Regions from separate parts of the Geodermatophilus sp. SYSU D00079 genome, predicted to be linked through region 2. Evidence: riboswitches for the same ligand, from Rfam matches in the RefSeq annotation. Region 2 holds a riboswitch; each other region holds the start of a gene.

Region 1 (4,543 bases), on a different contig from region 2:
CTCCGAGGGCATCGAGATGATCATGTGGCTGATCATGCGCGGCGCGATGAACGAGCAGGTGACCAAGGTGCACTCGCACTACTTCGTGCCGGCGTCCAACACCGCCGCGGCGATCGCGCTGTTCGACAACCGGGTGCCGCAACCGGCCTGAGCAAGGACCCCGTCCCCCTCACGCCTCGCAGGCTCGGCGTGAGCCTCCGGACGGGGCCGTACCGACGGGCCGTACCGCTCCTCCGTCGAGCGGTACGGCCCGTCGGCGTCCCAGGCGCCGGTCACCAGTCGACGCCGGCCCGCTCCGTGCCGATCCGGACCAGGCCACCCCGGTCCACCCGGTAGGTGTTCATGACGGTCAGCCGCGGGCTGTAGACGTGCACGCTCAGCGCGGGCTCGGTCCCGGTGTTGGTCACCCGGTGCACGTGGTGCGCGCCGAAGGGGCGCACCCGGCCGGCCGAGAGCCGGGTGGCGTCGGGCAGGGCCCCCACCTCCTCGTCCAGCGTGCCCCGGACGACGGCGAACGCGCCGGCCGAGCCGCCGTGGTCGTGCAGGCCCGTGCCCTGCCCGGGCAGCCAGGTCAGCAGCCACACCTGGGCGGCGGCCAGCTCCGGGTGCAGTGACGGGTCGAGGACGTCGGCGGCCAGGGCGGGGTCGAGCAGGTGGGTCCACCGGCTCCGGGTGCGGTACTCCACCAGCGCCGACCAGCGGTGCTCGGCGGTGGCGAGGGCCGCGGCCAGGGCGGCGGCGCCGGTGCGGCGGCGGGTGGGGTCGGTGCCCGGACGGCGGGCAGGGGACAGCAGGGATCGCGACACGAGGGGTCTCCTGGAGGGGGTGCGGGGATGGGCGCCGGGGTCAGCGGCGGCGACATCGCGCGCTGGACACGCGCAGCAGGTCCACCGCGACGCGGCGGGTCAGCCGCACCGCGCGCCTCCCGACCCCGGTGAGGACCCCACGTCAGCCGCGCCGCGCGGTGCGGGCGGCGTCGACCTGCGGGCGCGCCGCGGCCAGCCAGGCGTCCAGCGGTGCCGGGTCGTCCCAGGACCCCTCCAGCAGGTACAGCCCGCGGGTCGGCGTGGTCGCGCCGAGCTCGACGAGCACCGGCTTGAGCAGCAGCTCCGGCGCGAGTGCGTGCGTGGGCCCGCCGCCCAGCATCAGCGGGACGGCGACGACGCCGGCGAGGTCGCCGGTGCCGATCTGGTCGAGGAACAGCTTGAGCAGGCCGGTGTAGGTCGCCTTGTAGGTGGGGCTGGCGACGACGGCGACCTCGGCCGCGCGCACCGCGGCGACCGCCTCGGCCACGGCCGGGTCGCCCCAGCCGAGCAGCCCCGCCCCGAGGTCGATGACGTCGACGACGAGGTCCGGCGGTGCACCGGTCAGCCGCTCGACGACCAGCTCGGCGGCGGCCCGGGTGCGGGAGCGGGGCTTGGGGTTGCCGACGACGGCGACGGTGGTCATGCCGCGGCCGCGTCGCGCTTCGCGACCTCCTCGCGCACCAGCGGGAGGACGTACCGGCCGACGTCGATGGCGTCGCCGAGCAGGTCGTAGCCGCGCATCGAGATGATGTCGACGCCGAGGTCGACGTAGTCCAGCAGCGCCCGGGCCACCGTCTCGGGGGTGCCGACCAGCGCGTTGGAGTTGCCCGCCCCGCCGGTGGCCCGCGCGGTCGGCGTCCACAGCGCCCGGTCGAACCGCTCACCGCGGGCGGCGATCTCCAGCAGCCGCTGCGAGCCGGTGTTCTCGGGCCCGGTCAGCGGGTGCCGGCGCGAGATCGGCTGCCGTCCACCGGCGGTGCGGGCGGTGATCCGGTCGACGGTGCGGTACGCCTTCTCCCAGGCCAGCTCCTCGGTCGGGGCGATGATCGGCCGGAAGGCCACCTGGATCCGCGGCATCGTCGTCCGCCCCGCCGCGCGGGCCGCCGCGTGCACCCGCTCGATCTGGGCCGCGGTCTCGGCCAGCGGCTCGCCCCACAGCGCGAAGACGTCGGCCTCGGCCCCGCCGGCGGCGTAGGCGGCCTCCGACGAGCCGCCGAAGGAGACGTCGGGGCGGGGCTGCTGCACCGGGAAGGTGTCGCTCACGAAGTCGGCGAAGCGGTAGTGCTCGCCGTCCCAGTCGAAGGGCTCGCGCGAGGTCCAGGCCTTCTTGACGATCTGGATGTACTCGCGGGTGCGGCCGTAGCGCTGGTCCTTGGGGAGGTAGTCGCCCTCGCGCTGCTGCTCGGCGTCGGTGCCGCCGGTGATGAAGTGCACGGTCAGCCGGCCGTCGCCGATCTGGTCGAGCGTGGCGAAGGTCTTGGCGGCGAAGGTCGGGTAGCTGACGTTGGGCCGGTGGGCGAGTAGCACCTGCAGCCGCTCGGTGTGTGAGAGCAGGTACGCGGCCGCGGCGGAGGGCTCGGGGGCGCCGGAGCCGTAGGCGAACAGCACGCGGTCCCACCCCCAGTCCTCGTGGGCGCGGCCCAGGCGCAGCGTGAACTCCTTGTCGAAGCTCGCGCCGGAGCGGGGGGTGGTCTCGGATCCGTCGTTGGTGGCGGCGATGCCCAGGAACTCGATCGGCATGGTGGTCCTCACGTGGTGGGGCGGCCGCGCGCACGGCGCGGCCGGGGAGGGGTCGGGAGGGCGCCGTCAGCGACAGGTGGCCGACCAAACCCGCCCGAGGTCGACGTGGACCCGCCGGACCAGCCGCGGGGCGGCTGCGGGGGCGGTCGACCGGCTGGGCACGGCGATATCTCTACCATCTCGATCGGGTTTGACGGGAATGCGGGTGCCGTGTCACGCTCCCGGCAGGTCAAGAGTGCCAGCGACAAGCCCCGGCTCGCTGGCCGGCAACCCTTCCTCCGCGATGGGGTGCCCCGGGTGACGACCTGGCGGGTGTGCCGACCGGCGCCCGCAAGCGCGGACCCCGTAGCCGGGTCCCCGAACCGAGGAGGCCTGCGTGACCGGCGCCGTCCTGTCCCGTCCCGTCGTCCCCGCCGCGCCGGAGCGGCCGCTGCTGCCCGTGGTCGGTGCGACGACCGGGGTCCCGCTGGTCCCCGCGGGAACGGCCCGCTACGTCAACCTGGACACCGCGGCGAGCACCCCCGCGCTGGTCGCCGTCGCCGACCGGGTGGCCGAGGCCCTGCCGCTCTACGCCAGCGTGCACCGCGGCGCCGGCTACCTCTCGCAGGTGTCGACGGCGCTGTACGAGTCCGCCCGCGACACCGTCGCCCGCTTCGTCGGCGCCCGCCCCGACGACGTCTGCGTGCTCACCCGCAACACCACCGACGCGCTCAACCTGCTGGCCGCGTCCGTCCCGGCCGGGGAGCGGGTGCTGGTGCTCGACTGCGAGCACCACGCCGACCTGCTGCCCTGGCAGCGCCGGGGGGACACCACCGTGCTCCCCACCCGGTCGACGGTTCCCGCGACGCTGCGCGAGCTGGCCGCGGAGCTCGCCGCGCGGCCCCACGCCCTCGTGGCGGTCACGGGCGCGTCCAACGTCACCGGCGAGGCGCTGCCGCTGGCCGACGTCGTCGAGCTGGCGCACGCCGCCGGCGCCCGGGTGGTCGTGGACGGCGCCCAGCTGGTGCCGCACCGCCGGTTCTCCCTCGCCGCGTCCGGCGCGGACCACGTCGCACTCTCCGGGCACAAGCTGTACGCGCCCTACGGCACCGGGGCGCTGGTCGGTCGCCGTGACTGGCTGGACGCCGCCCCCGCGCACCTGGCCGGCGGCGGTGCGGTGCACGAGGTCACCGTCGAGGAGACGCGGTGGGCCGCGGCGCCGCACCGGCACGAGGGCGGGTCGCCCAACGTGCTGGGCGCGGTCGCGCTGGCCGCGGCCTGCGACGCGCTGACGGAGCTGCCCGACGGTGCCCTGGAGGCGCACGAGCTGGCGCTGCGGGCCCGGCTGGAGGCCGGCCTCGACGCGCTCCCCGGCGTGCGGCGGCTGCGCATCTGGCCGGACTCGGCCACGCCCACCGGTGTCGTGTCGTTCACCGTCGAGGGCGCCGACCCCGGGCTGGTGGCCGCCGTCCTCTCGGCCGAGCACGGCGTCGGCGTCCGGGACGGCCGGTTCTGCGCCCACCCGCTGCTGCAGCGGCTCGGCGTGCCCGAGGGCGCGCTGCGCGCCAGCGTCGGCGTCGCCACCACCGCGGACGACGTCGACCGGCTGCTCGCCGGCCTCGCCGCCTTCCGGGCCGGCGGGCCGGCGGTGCGCTACGCGGTGCGCGAGGGCCGGTGGCAGCCGGCCGACGACCCGCGGCCGCTGGCCGGGGCCGACCTGCGCGCCGTCGCCCGGGGCGCCGGCTGCGGCGGGGCGGCGCGGTGACCGGGTCAGCCGGCCAGGACGACGGTGCGCAGCTCGTGACAGCCCGTCCACCCCGGTGGCGGGCAGCGTCCGCGGCTCCGTGTCCGACGTCGCCACCGAGAAGCTCAGCGACGTGCTCCGAGGTGGGTACTCCTAGGGCGGCGCCGCCCACCGGCGACCGCCCCGGACCCGCCCCCGTCCGACTCCGCCCGACCAGGAGGACCATGACCACCGTCGCCACCCCCACCGACACGTTCGCCCGCGACTGGGCCGA
Region 2 (4,543 bases):
GCTGAACACCGCCTCGAGGTCGCCGCTCTGCAGGCCCAGGGGCCACTGCTCCCAGGCCACGTTGACCACCTCGAGCTCCAGGCCCAGGGACTCGGCGACCAGCGAGGCGATGTCGACCTCGCTGCCGACGACGGTGGCGTTGTCGTCGGCGAGGAAGCCCAGCGGCGGCTCACCGGCGCCGGCCACGCCGACGGTCAGCTTCCCGTCCTCGGCGACGTCGGCCGGCACCAGGGCGGCGGCGTCGGGGTCCTCGTCGGTGTGCACGCGGCCGGCCTGCTCCGGGCTGGTGTCCACCTCCAGGACGGTCGTGGTCCCGCCGGCCGCCTCGGCCGCCGCGGCGGTGTCGGCGCGCTGGTCGGCCTCGATCTCCGCGGAGCTGGTGCAGGCAGAGAGGAAGACGACGGTGGACAGGGTGAGCGCGGTCCGCAGCGGGAGCGCGACGGGCGGGCGGGCGGTGCGGGCACGGGTGCGGGTCATCGGGGTCTCCTGGGATCAGTGGTCGTGCGGTGACGGCCCCGCTGTACGGACCCGCGTCGAGCTCGCGAGGCGTGGGGGGCAGCGGGTTCCTTCACAGGACCCTCGCGAGGAAGGCGCGGGTCCGGTCGTGCTGCGGGTCGTCGAGGACCTGCTCGGGCGGTCCGGTCTCGACGATGCGGCCGGCGTCCATGAAGACCACCTGGTCGGCGGCCTTGCGGGCGAAGCCGATCTCGTGGGTGACCACGATCATCGTCGTCCCGGTGCGGGCGAGGTCCTCGATGACGCCGAGCACCTCGCCGACCAGCTCCGGGTCCAGCGCCGAGGTGGGCTCGTCGAACAGCAGGACGGCCGGTCGCATCGCCAGCGCGCGGGCGATCGCGACGCGCTGCTGCTGACCGCCGGAGAGCTGCCGCGGGTGGACGTCGGCCTTGTCGGCCAGACCCACCCGCGCCAGCAGCTCGCGGGCCTCGGCCTCGACCTCCCCGCGGCGGCGGCCCTGCGCGGACACCGGCGCCTCGACGACGTTCTCCAGCGCGGTGAGGTGCGGGAAGAGGTTGAACCCCTGGAACACGAAGCCGAAGCGGGTGCGCTGGCGCAGCAGGTCCTTCTCCTGGAGCTCGTGCAGCCGCTCGCCGTCCCGGTGGGCGCGGCGGCGGTAGCCGACGAGCTCGCCGTCGAGGGCGACGAAGCCGCGGTCGACCTTCTCCAGGTGGTTGATGCTGCGCAGCAGCGTGGACTTGCCGGAGCCCGACGGGCCCAGCACCACGGTGACGCTGCCGGGCTCGACGACCAGGTCCACGCCGTGCAGGACCTCCAGCGTGCCGAAGGACTTGTGCACCCCGTGCACCTCGACCCGGCCGGGCCGGACGGCCGCGGCGGTCACCGGGACCCCTCGCGGGCGCTGGAGACGCGGGCGAGACCGGCGGTCAGGTTGGCGCGCAGCCGCTGCAGCGGTGTCGGCGGCAGCGTGCGGACCGCACCCCGGGCGTAGTACCGCTCGACGTGGTACTGGACGACGGTGACCACCGTGGTCAGGACGACGTACCAGACGGCGGCCACGATGAGCATCGGGAGCACCCGCTGCGTGCGGCCGTAGATGACGCTGACGGTGTAGAAGAGCTCGCCGAGGGCCAGCACGTAGACGATCGAGGTGCCCTTGAACAGGCCGATGACCTCGTTGACCGCCGTCGGCACGATCGTGCGCATCGCCTGCGGCAGCACGATGCGGGTGGTCTGCCGACGACGCGGGATGCCGAGCGAGGCGGCGGCCTCCAGCTGCCCCTGGTCGACCGACAGGATGCCGGCGCGGACGATCTCGGCGGAGTAGGCGGCCTGGTGCAGGCCCAGGCCCAGGACGGCCGCGCCGAACTTGTCGATCAGCGAGAGGGTCTCGACGCTGGCGAACGACGGGCCGAACGGGATGCCGAAGTCCAGCGACTGGTACAGGTAGGCGAGGTTGTACCAGAGCAGCAGCTGCAGGATCAGCGGCACCGAGCGGAACACCCAGGTGTAGCCCCAGCTGACCGCCTGCAGCAGCGGCGAGCGGGACAGCCGCATGAGCGCCAGCACCGTGCCGAGCGCGAAGCCGAGGACGGCGGTGACCAGCGTCAGCTGGATCGTCGTCCAGACGCCGCGGACGATCGACTCCTCGGTGACGTAGGCCGCGACGACGTCCCACTCCCACCGCGGGTTGGTGACCAGCGAGCTGACCACCATCGCGAGCAGGACGGCGACGACGGCGGTGGCCACCCAGCGACCGGGGTGCCGGGCGGGCACCACCGTGAGCTGGTCGTAGGGCGTGCCGGTCGGCGGCGGTGCGGCGGTCTCCGCGGGCGGGCGGGGGACGACGGTGGTCATGCGGGGTCTCCCAGGGACTTCTCGAAGGCGTAGCCGAGCCGGCCGGGCGGCAGGGTGCGGAGGGTGGCCAGGTCGGTGGGGCGGGGGACGGCGGGGTCGAACAGCGGGGTCCAGCCGGCGGCCAGGTACAGCGCCTTGGCCTCCGGCTGGCGTGGGCCGGTGGTCAGGTACATGCGGGTGTGGCCGCGGGCGGCGGCGCGCGCCTCGAGCTCGGCCAGCACCCGCCGGGCCAGGCCGCGGCGGCGGTGGGCCGCGGCGGTCCACATCCGCTTGACCTCTGCGGTGCCGGGGTCGGCGTGCCGGCGGTAGGCGCCACCGGCGACGGGGGCGCCGTCCTCGAGCAGGAGGACGAGCTCGCCGTCGGGCGGGAGGAACTCCTCGGCGGGGAAGCGGGCCATCTCCTCGGCGGCCCCGCCGAACAGGTCGCCGTAGCGGGTGTCGTACTCGACGGTGAGCTCGGCGAACAGCGGTGCGGCCAGCGGGTCGTGCGGGTGGACGCGCACCACCTCCAGGCCGGTGGCGGTGGTCACCGGGCCACCTGCCCACGGTCGGTGCGGGCGCGGGACGGTCCGGCGCCGGGGTGGGGGGTGCGGGACATGCGGGTGCTCCCAGGGACGAGCGGACGGGGGTGCGCGGACACGCCGCCGGCACCGCGGGGAGGCGGTGGGCAGGAGCGGGCGGGACCGCGGGGACCGGCGGGAACCGGTCAGGAGGGGGAATGCGTCAGCGACAGAGCGCGCTGTCGGTACGCAGGAGGTCGACCGTCGGTCGGTCGACGAGGTCGGCCGAGAGGTCGCGCACGCTCGGCGTGCTGGTGGTGCTCACGGGGGCGTGCTCCTCGGTCAGAGCCCGGGAGGGCTGCGGACTTGCCGACGCGGGGTGCGTCGGCCAGGTCGTCACCCGGGGCACCCCGTCGCAGCGGAGGGTTGCCGGCCAGCGAGCCGGGGCTTGGTACTGGCACTCAGGACCCGGCCGGGACGATAGGCACCGAACGTCATATCCGTCAATCCCGATCGGTTTGGTAGACATTACGGGGACGCCGTGTCGACCGGGACGAGAGGAGCAGGCGTGATCCGATCGGAGCTCGCGCAGCGTCGGCACGTCGACCTGCTCCGCACCAGCAGCGCCCTGTGTCCGGAGGGCTGACCTCCCCGTCCCCCGTCCTCCCGGCACTGGAGCGCCCCCGCATGTCCCGTCCCGCCCCCCTCCGCGCCCCGGCGCTCGTCGTCGTCGGCGCCGGCCCCACCGCGATCGGCGTCCTCGAACGCCTCGTCGCCTCCGCGCCCGAGCTCTCCGGCGGCCGGCGCCTGCACGTCCACCTCGTCGACCCGTTCCCGCCCGGTGGGGGCCGCGTCTGGCGCGCCGAGCAGCCCGACCTGCTGTGGGCCAACTCGCTCGTCGGTGACGTCACCGTGCTGCCCGACCCGTCGGTCGTCGTCGACGGCCCGGTGGGGGAGGGCACCACGCTGTGGCAGTGGGTGTGCGACGTCGCCCGGCACCGCCCGGCCGACGACCCGGTCGGGCGTGAGGCGCGCCGGCTCGGCCCGGCGTCCTTCCCCTCCCGCCCGCTGGTCAACGCCTACCTGGGCTGGGTGCTCGACGCGGTGGTCGCCGCCGCCGCGCCCTGGGTGGACGTCCACCTGCACGCCACCCGCGTGCTCGACGTCACCACCCCCGCGGGCACCCGGGTGCGGCTGGCCGACGGCACGGAGCTCGCCGCCGACGCCGTCGTGCTGGCCCAGGGGCACCTCGACGCGCGGCCCACGGCGGCCGAGCGGTCGACGACGGAGCGCGCCGAGCGGCACGGCCTCACCTACGTGCCCACGGGCTACACCGCCGACCTGGACCTGTCCGCGCTGGCGCCGGGGGAGGACGTGCTGGTGCGCGGGGCGGGCCTGGCCTTCGTCGACCTCGTGGTGCTGCTGACCAGCGGCCGCGGGGGGCGGTTCACCCGGGACGACGACGGCCGGCTGCGCTACCACGCCTCCGGGCGGGAGCCGGTGCTGCACGTGGGCTCGCGGCGCGGCGTCCCCTACCGGTCCAAGCTCGGGTACCCGTGGGCCGGTCCGCCGGTGCCGCTGCGGTTCTTCACCCTGGCCGCCGTCGACGCGGCCTTCGATCCCTCCCGGCGGCTGGACCTGCGCACCGACCTCGCGCCGCTGATCGAGCGCGACCTGGCCTGGGCGCACTACACCGAGCTGTTCCGGGC
Region 3 (4,543 bases), on a different contig from region 2:
GGTGCCGTCACCGGCGACGTCGTCGGTCTTCTTGGCGACCTCCTTGACCAGCTCGGCGCCGATCTTCTCCCACGGGTCCTCGAGCTCGATCTCCTTGGCGATGCTCACACCATCGTTGGTGATGGTGGGGGCACCCCACTTCTTCTCGAGGACGACGTTGCGGCCCTTGGGGCCGAGGGTCACCTTGACGGCGTCGGCGAGGGTGTTCATGCCCCGCTCGAGGCCGCGGCGAGCCTCTTCCTCGAAGGCGATCATCTTGGCCATGTGGTGATGTCCTCCATGCATGGATCGCTGCACGGCCGGGTTCGGCGCCCGCGACGGACGACACCGGTGGTGCGGGCACTCCGTCGGCCCGCGCACCAGCGCCTCACCGCATCCGACCTGATTGGCACTCGGCACTGTCGAGTGCCAACCAGGAGTCTGGCACTCGCCCCTGCCGAGTGCAAGAACGGGTGGGCAGACAGCGGGTGTTCCCGGGGACGACGGAGGCCCGGCCCCCCGAGGGGGACCGGGCCTCCGTGTGCCCTGCGGTGGTTCTCAGGCGACGCGGACGGCGTCGGCCTGCGGACCCTTCTCGCCCTGGACGACCTCGAAGGTGACCCGCTGGCCCTCGTCGAGGCTCTTGTACCCGTCCATCTGGATGGCCGAGTAGTGGACGAAGACGTCCTGGCCGCCGTCGACGGCGATGAAGCCGAAGCCCTTCTCGGCGTTGAACCACTTCACGGTGCCCTGTGCCACGTGTGCTCCCACGTTTCGTGCGTGCGGACGACGCCAGCCGTTCCGGCGCCGGGTCTAGCTCTTCCGCCCGTCGGACACGAACGTGGAACTGGAACCGCGGGAGAACGTACAGCACAAAAGGCGTGGTGAGAGCAAACTCACGCACACGCCACCCCGGATCGGGGGACACCCACCGACCGGATCGACGCCGAGCCTACCCGGTCACCCGATGAGGCCCGCGGCCCGCACCGACCGCAGCGAGGGCTCCACGACGTGCGTGGGGCCCACCACCGGCTCGAGCGGGTCGAGGGTCTTGAGGCCCTCGCCGGTGTTGAGGACGACGGTCTCCTTCGCCGGGTCCAGCCGGCCGTCCTCGACCAGCTGGCGCAGCACCGCGACGGTCACCCCGCCGGCGGTCTCGGCGAAGACCCCGGTGGTGCGGGCCAGGTCGCGGATGCCCTGGACGATCTGCTCGTCGCCGACCCGGCCCACCGCCCCGCCGGTGCGGCGGATGGCGTCGAGGGCGTAGGGGCCGTCGGCGGGGTTGCCGATGTTGAGCGACTTCGCGATCCCGGTCGGCTTCACCGGCTTGACGACGTCCCACCCGTTGTCGAACGCGGTGGCGATCGGGTCGCAGCCGGCCGACTGGGCACCGAAGATCGTCCACTCGGTGGCCTCGACGATGCCGGCGGCGGTGAGCTCGCGGAACGCCTTGTCCACCTTGGTCAGCAGCGACCCGGAGGCCATGGGGATGACCACCTGGGCCGGGATCCGCCAGCCGAGCTGCTCGGCGATCTCGTAGCCCATCGTCTTGGAGCCCTCGGCGTAGTAGGGCCGCACGTTCTGGTTGACGAAGGCGGTGTCCTCGAACTCGTCGGTCTCGGCGAGCTCGCTGGTGAGCCGGTTGACGTCGTCGTAGGAGCCCTCGACGGCGACCAGCGTCTGGCCGTAGACCGCGGACTGGACGACCTTGCCCGGCTCCAGGTCGGCGGGGATGAAGACGAACGAGGGCAGCCCGACGCGGGCGGCGTGCGCGGCGACGGAGTTGGCCAGGTTGCCGGTGGAGGCGGCGGCGATCTTGGTGTAGCCCAGGCCCTTGGCGGCGGTGGCGGCCAGGCTGACCACGCGGTCCTTGAACGAGTGCGTGGGGTTGGCCGAGTCGTCCTTCACCCAGAGCCCACCGGTGAGGCCCAGCTCGGCGGCCAGCCGGTCGGCGCGGACCAGCGGGGTCAGGCCCGGGTCCAGGGAGACGCGCGAGGCCGGGTCGTGGCCCACCGGCAGCAGCGCGACGTAGCGCCAGATGTTCTGCGGGCCGGCCTCGATCTGCTCCCGGGTCACCGCCCGCATGACCGCCGGGTCGTAGTCGACCTCCAGCGGGCCGAAGCACTCGGCGCAGGCGTGCTCGGCGATCAGGCCGAAGGTGGCACCGCAGTTGCGACACACCAGCCCGCGGGCGGGGTTCGGCGGGACGGGCCCACCGGCGGACGAGTCGGCCTGGACGGAACCGGGAGCGGTCAGGGTCATGCGACGACTACCTCCTCATCTTCCCCACCCCGGGCCGTCGAGCCGGGTGGGACGGAATTGGCACCTTCCGCTGCGCGGACGCGCAGGCGGCGGTTGCCGGGGCTTCGTCGGGCCGTGTCCCTCTGCCCCTCTGGATGAGTGGAACGCCGTCGACTGTACCCAGGTGGGCCGCGTCGCAGTGGTCCGGGCCAGGATGGGCCGGTGAGCACGCGCGTCGTCTACACCGACCTCGACGGCACGATGGTCGGGCCGCGGGGCTCGTTCTGGCACACGGCCGGCCGGGACCTCACCGCCACCCCGGCCGCCGCGCTGCTCGACCTGCACCGCGCCGGGGTCGAGCTGGTGCTGGTCAGCGGCCGGACCTACGAGCAGGTCGTGGAGGCGGCGCGGATCTTCGCGGCCGACGGCGCGATCGCCGAACTGGGCTCGGTGGTCAGCTGGGACGCCGGGCGCAGCGTGCACCACCTCACCGGCGACCTGCCCGAGCGGTACGCCGGGCGGGCGCCGGTCGACGTGATGGAGGAGCTGGGCGTCGTCGACACGCTGTTGGCCCGCCACGCCGGCCGGCTGGAGTGGCACGCCCCCTGGCACACGACCCACCGGACCGACGCGCTGCTGCGGGGGCGGGTCGACCCCCTCGCCGTGGACGCCGAGCTGGCCGAGCTGGGGGCCGGCTGGCTGACGCTGAACGACAACGGCTCGATCCCGGCGACGGCCCGGATGACCCTCGCCCCCGAGGCGCTGCCGCCGCGGGTCTACCACCTGATGCCGCGCGGCATCTCCAAGGGCGCGGCGATCGCCTGGGACCTCGAGCGCCGCGGCCTCACCCCCGCCGACGCGGTGGCGATCGGCGACAGCGTGAGCGACCTGGAGATGGCGCCGGCGGTGCAGCGGCTGTGGATCACCGCGAACGGGGCCACGGTCGACGGGATGGCCGACCTGCTGGCCGCCGTCCCCAACGTGACCGTGACCGACGCGCCCATGGGCGAGGGCTGGGCCCAGGCCGTGCGCGCCTCGCTGTGAGTGGAGTGCCACCGGCGCGTTCCCCGCGCCGTGGCACCCCACTCAGGAGGTGACGTCGCGGCGGGCGAAGTGGCGGAACGCCAGCGCGGTGAACACCGCCGCGTAGACCAGCGACTGGACGACCCCGCGGAACAGGTCCCCGGAGTCGACCGGGGTCTGCAGCAGGTCGGTCCAGGCAAACTCCTCCGCGGTGGGGAACCAGTCGCGGATCGAGCCCAACTGCTCCACCTGGTCGAGGATCGCGAAGACGAACATCGTGAACACCGCGCCGCCGACGGCGGCCAGCGGCGCGTCGGTGATCGTGGAGAACCAGAACGCCAGGGTGCCCACGACCAGCAGGTGGACGGCGAGGTAGCCGACCATGCCGGCCAGTCGCAGCAGCCCCTCCCCCTGCGGCAGGGTCACCCCGACCGGGGTCTGGATGGCCTCGAACCCGAAGGCGATGCCCCCGGCGACGAGCCCGACCAGCACGAGGGTCAGCAGCGCGCCGACGGACAGCACCAGCGCCGCGTACCACTTCTGCCGGAGCAGCCGCAGGCGCGGCACCGGGGTGGCCAGCGTGTACCGCAGCGACCCCCACTGCGCCTCGGCGGCCACGGTGTCGCCGAAGAACAGCGCGTAGACGACGACCAGGAAGAAGCTCGTCGTCGCGAACAGCACGAACAGGGTGAAGTTCAGCCCGCTGGAGGTGGCGACGTCGACCAGGTTGAGCCGGTTGTTCTCCGCGGCCTCCTCGCTGGCGCCCAGCTGCAGCGCGGCGATGAGGATCAGCGGCAGCGCCACCATCAGCGCGAAGACGCCCATGGTGCGCCGGCGCTTGAACTGCCGGCGCAGCTCGACCGACAGCCGCAGGGTGCGCTCCGGCCGGTAGCCGGCCACCGCGCCCGTCGGCTGCACGTGCCCCTCGGCCGGGACCGTCGACCGGCTCAGGCCCTCCGCGGCCCGCTGCGTCGTCATGACTCCCCCACCAGCGCCAGGAAGGCGTCCTCGAGCCGACGGCGCGGCGTGAACTGGTCGACCTCGATGCCCTCGGCCACGAGTGCCTGCAGCGCCCGCGCCCGGCTGGTGCCGTCGAGCTCGGCCACCAGCCCCTCGTCGGTGCGGCCGGCGCTCACGCCGGGCAGCCCCTCGAGGACCGCGATCGCGCGGTCGGTGTCGGCGTCGTCGGCCAGGCCGACGAGCACCGCGCCACCGACGCCGACGATCTCCTCGACCGTCCCCTGGGCGATCTTCTGCCCCTTGGCCATGACGACGACGTGGCTGCAGGTCTGCTCGATCT

What was found. A riboswitch is a leader RNA that binds a small molecule or an ion and turns the genes downstream of it on or off. The one in region 2 is predicted to bind S-adenosylmethionine.
Region 1: it holds a riboswitch for S-adenosylmethionine, as region 2 does, so the genes downstream of both, ACI79E_RS20345 (aminotransferase class V-fold PLP-dependent enzyme) here and ACI79E_RS21785 (GNAT family N-acetyltransferase) in region 2, are expected to answer to the same signal.
Region 3: it holds a riboswitch for S-adenosylmethionine, as region 2 does, so the genes downstream of both, thrC (threonine synthase) here and ACI79E_RS21785 (GNAT family N-acetyltransferase) in region 2, are expected to answer to the same signal.

The regions. Positions count from the first base shown of each region.
Region 1 is NZ_JBJGZS010000034.1:4,514-9,056, reverse strand. Features, by position in the region: gene ACI79E_RS20365 (class III extradiol dioxygenase subunit beta) at 1-151, shown strand, start outside; gene ACI79E_RS20360 (cysteine dioxygenase) at 273-806, opposite strand; gene ACI79E_RS20355 (NADPH-dependent FMN reductase) at 949-1,449, opposite strand; gene ACI79E_RS20350 (LLM class flavin-dependent oxidoreductase) at 1,446-2,546, opposite strand; SAM riboswitch class IV at 2,774-2,889, shown strand; gene ACI79E_RS20345 (aminotransferase class V-fold PLP-dependent enzyme) at 2,923-4,290, shown strand; gene ACI79E_RS20340 (DUF1684 domain-containing protein) at 4,494-4,543, shown strand, end outside.
Region 2 is NZ_JBJGZS010000046.1:8,962-13,504, reverse strand. Features, by position in the region: gene ACI79E_RS21800 (ABC transporter substrate-binding protein) at 1-477, opposite strand, end outside; gene ACI79E_RS21795 (amino acid ABC transporter ATP-binding protein) at 569-1,360, opposite strand; gene ACI79E_RS21790 (amino acid ABC transporter permease) at 1,357-2,334, opposite strand; gene ACI79E_RS21785 (GNAT family N-acetyltransferase) at 2,331-2,864, opposite strand; SAM riboswitch class IV at 3,192-3,303, opposite strand; gene ACI79E_RS21780 (putative leader peptide) at 3,376-3,480, shown strand; gene ACI79E_RS21775 (FAD/NAD(P)-binding protein) at 3,522-4,543, shown strand, end outside.
Region 3 is NZ_JBJGZS010000001.1:266,864-271,406, forward strand. Features, by position in the region: gene groL (chaperonin GroEL) at 1-264, opposite strand, end outside; gene ACI79E_RS01350 (cold-shock protein) at 538-738, opposite strand; gene thrC (threonine synthase) at 940-2,241, opposite strand; SAM riboswitch class I at 2,254-2,382, opposite strand; gene ACI79E_RS01360 (HAD family phosphatase) at 2,443-3,264, shown strand; gene ACI79E_RS01365 (ABC transporter permease) at 3,307-4,221, opposite strand; gene ACI79E_RS01370 (alpha/beta fold hydrolase) at 4,218-4,543, opposite strand, start outside.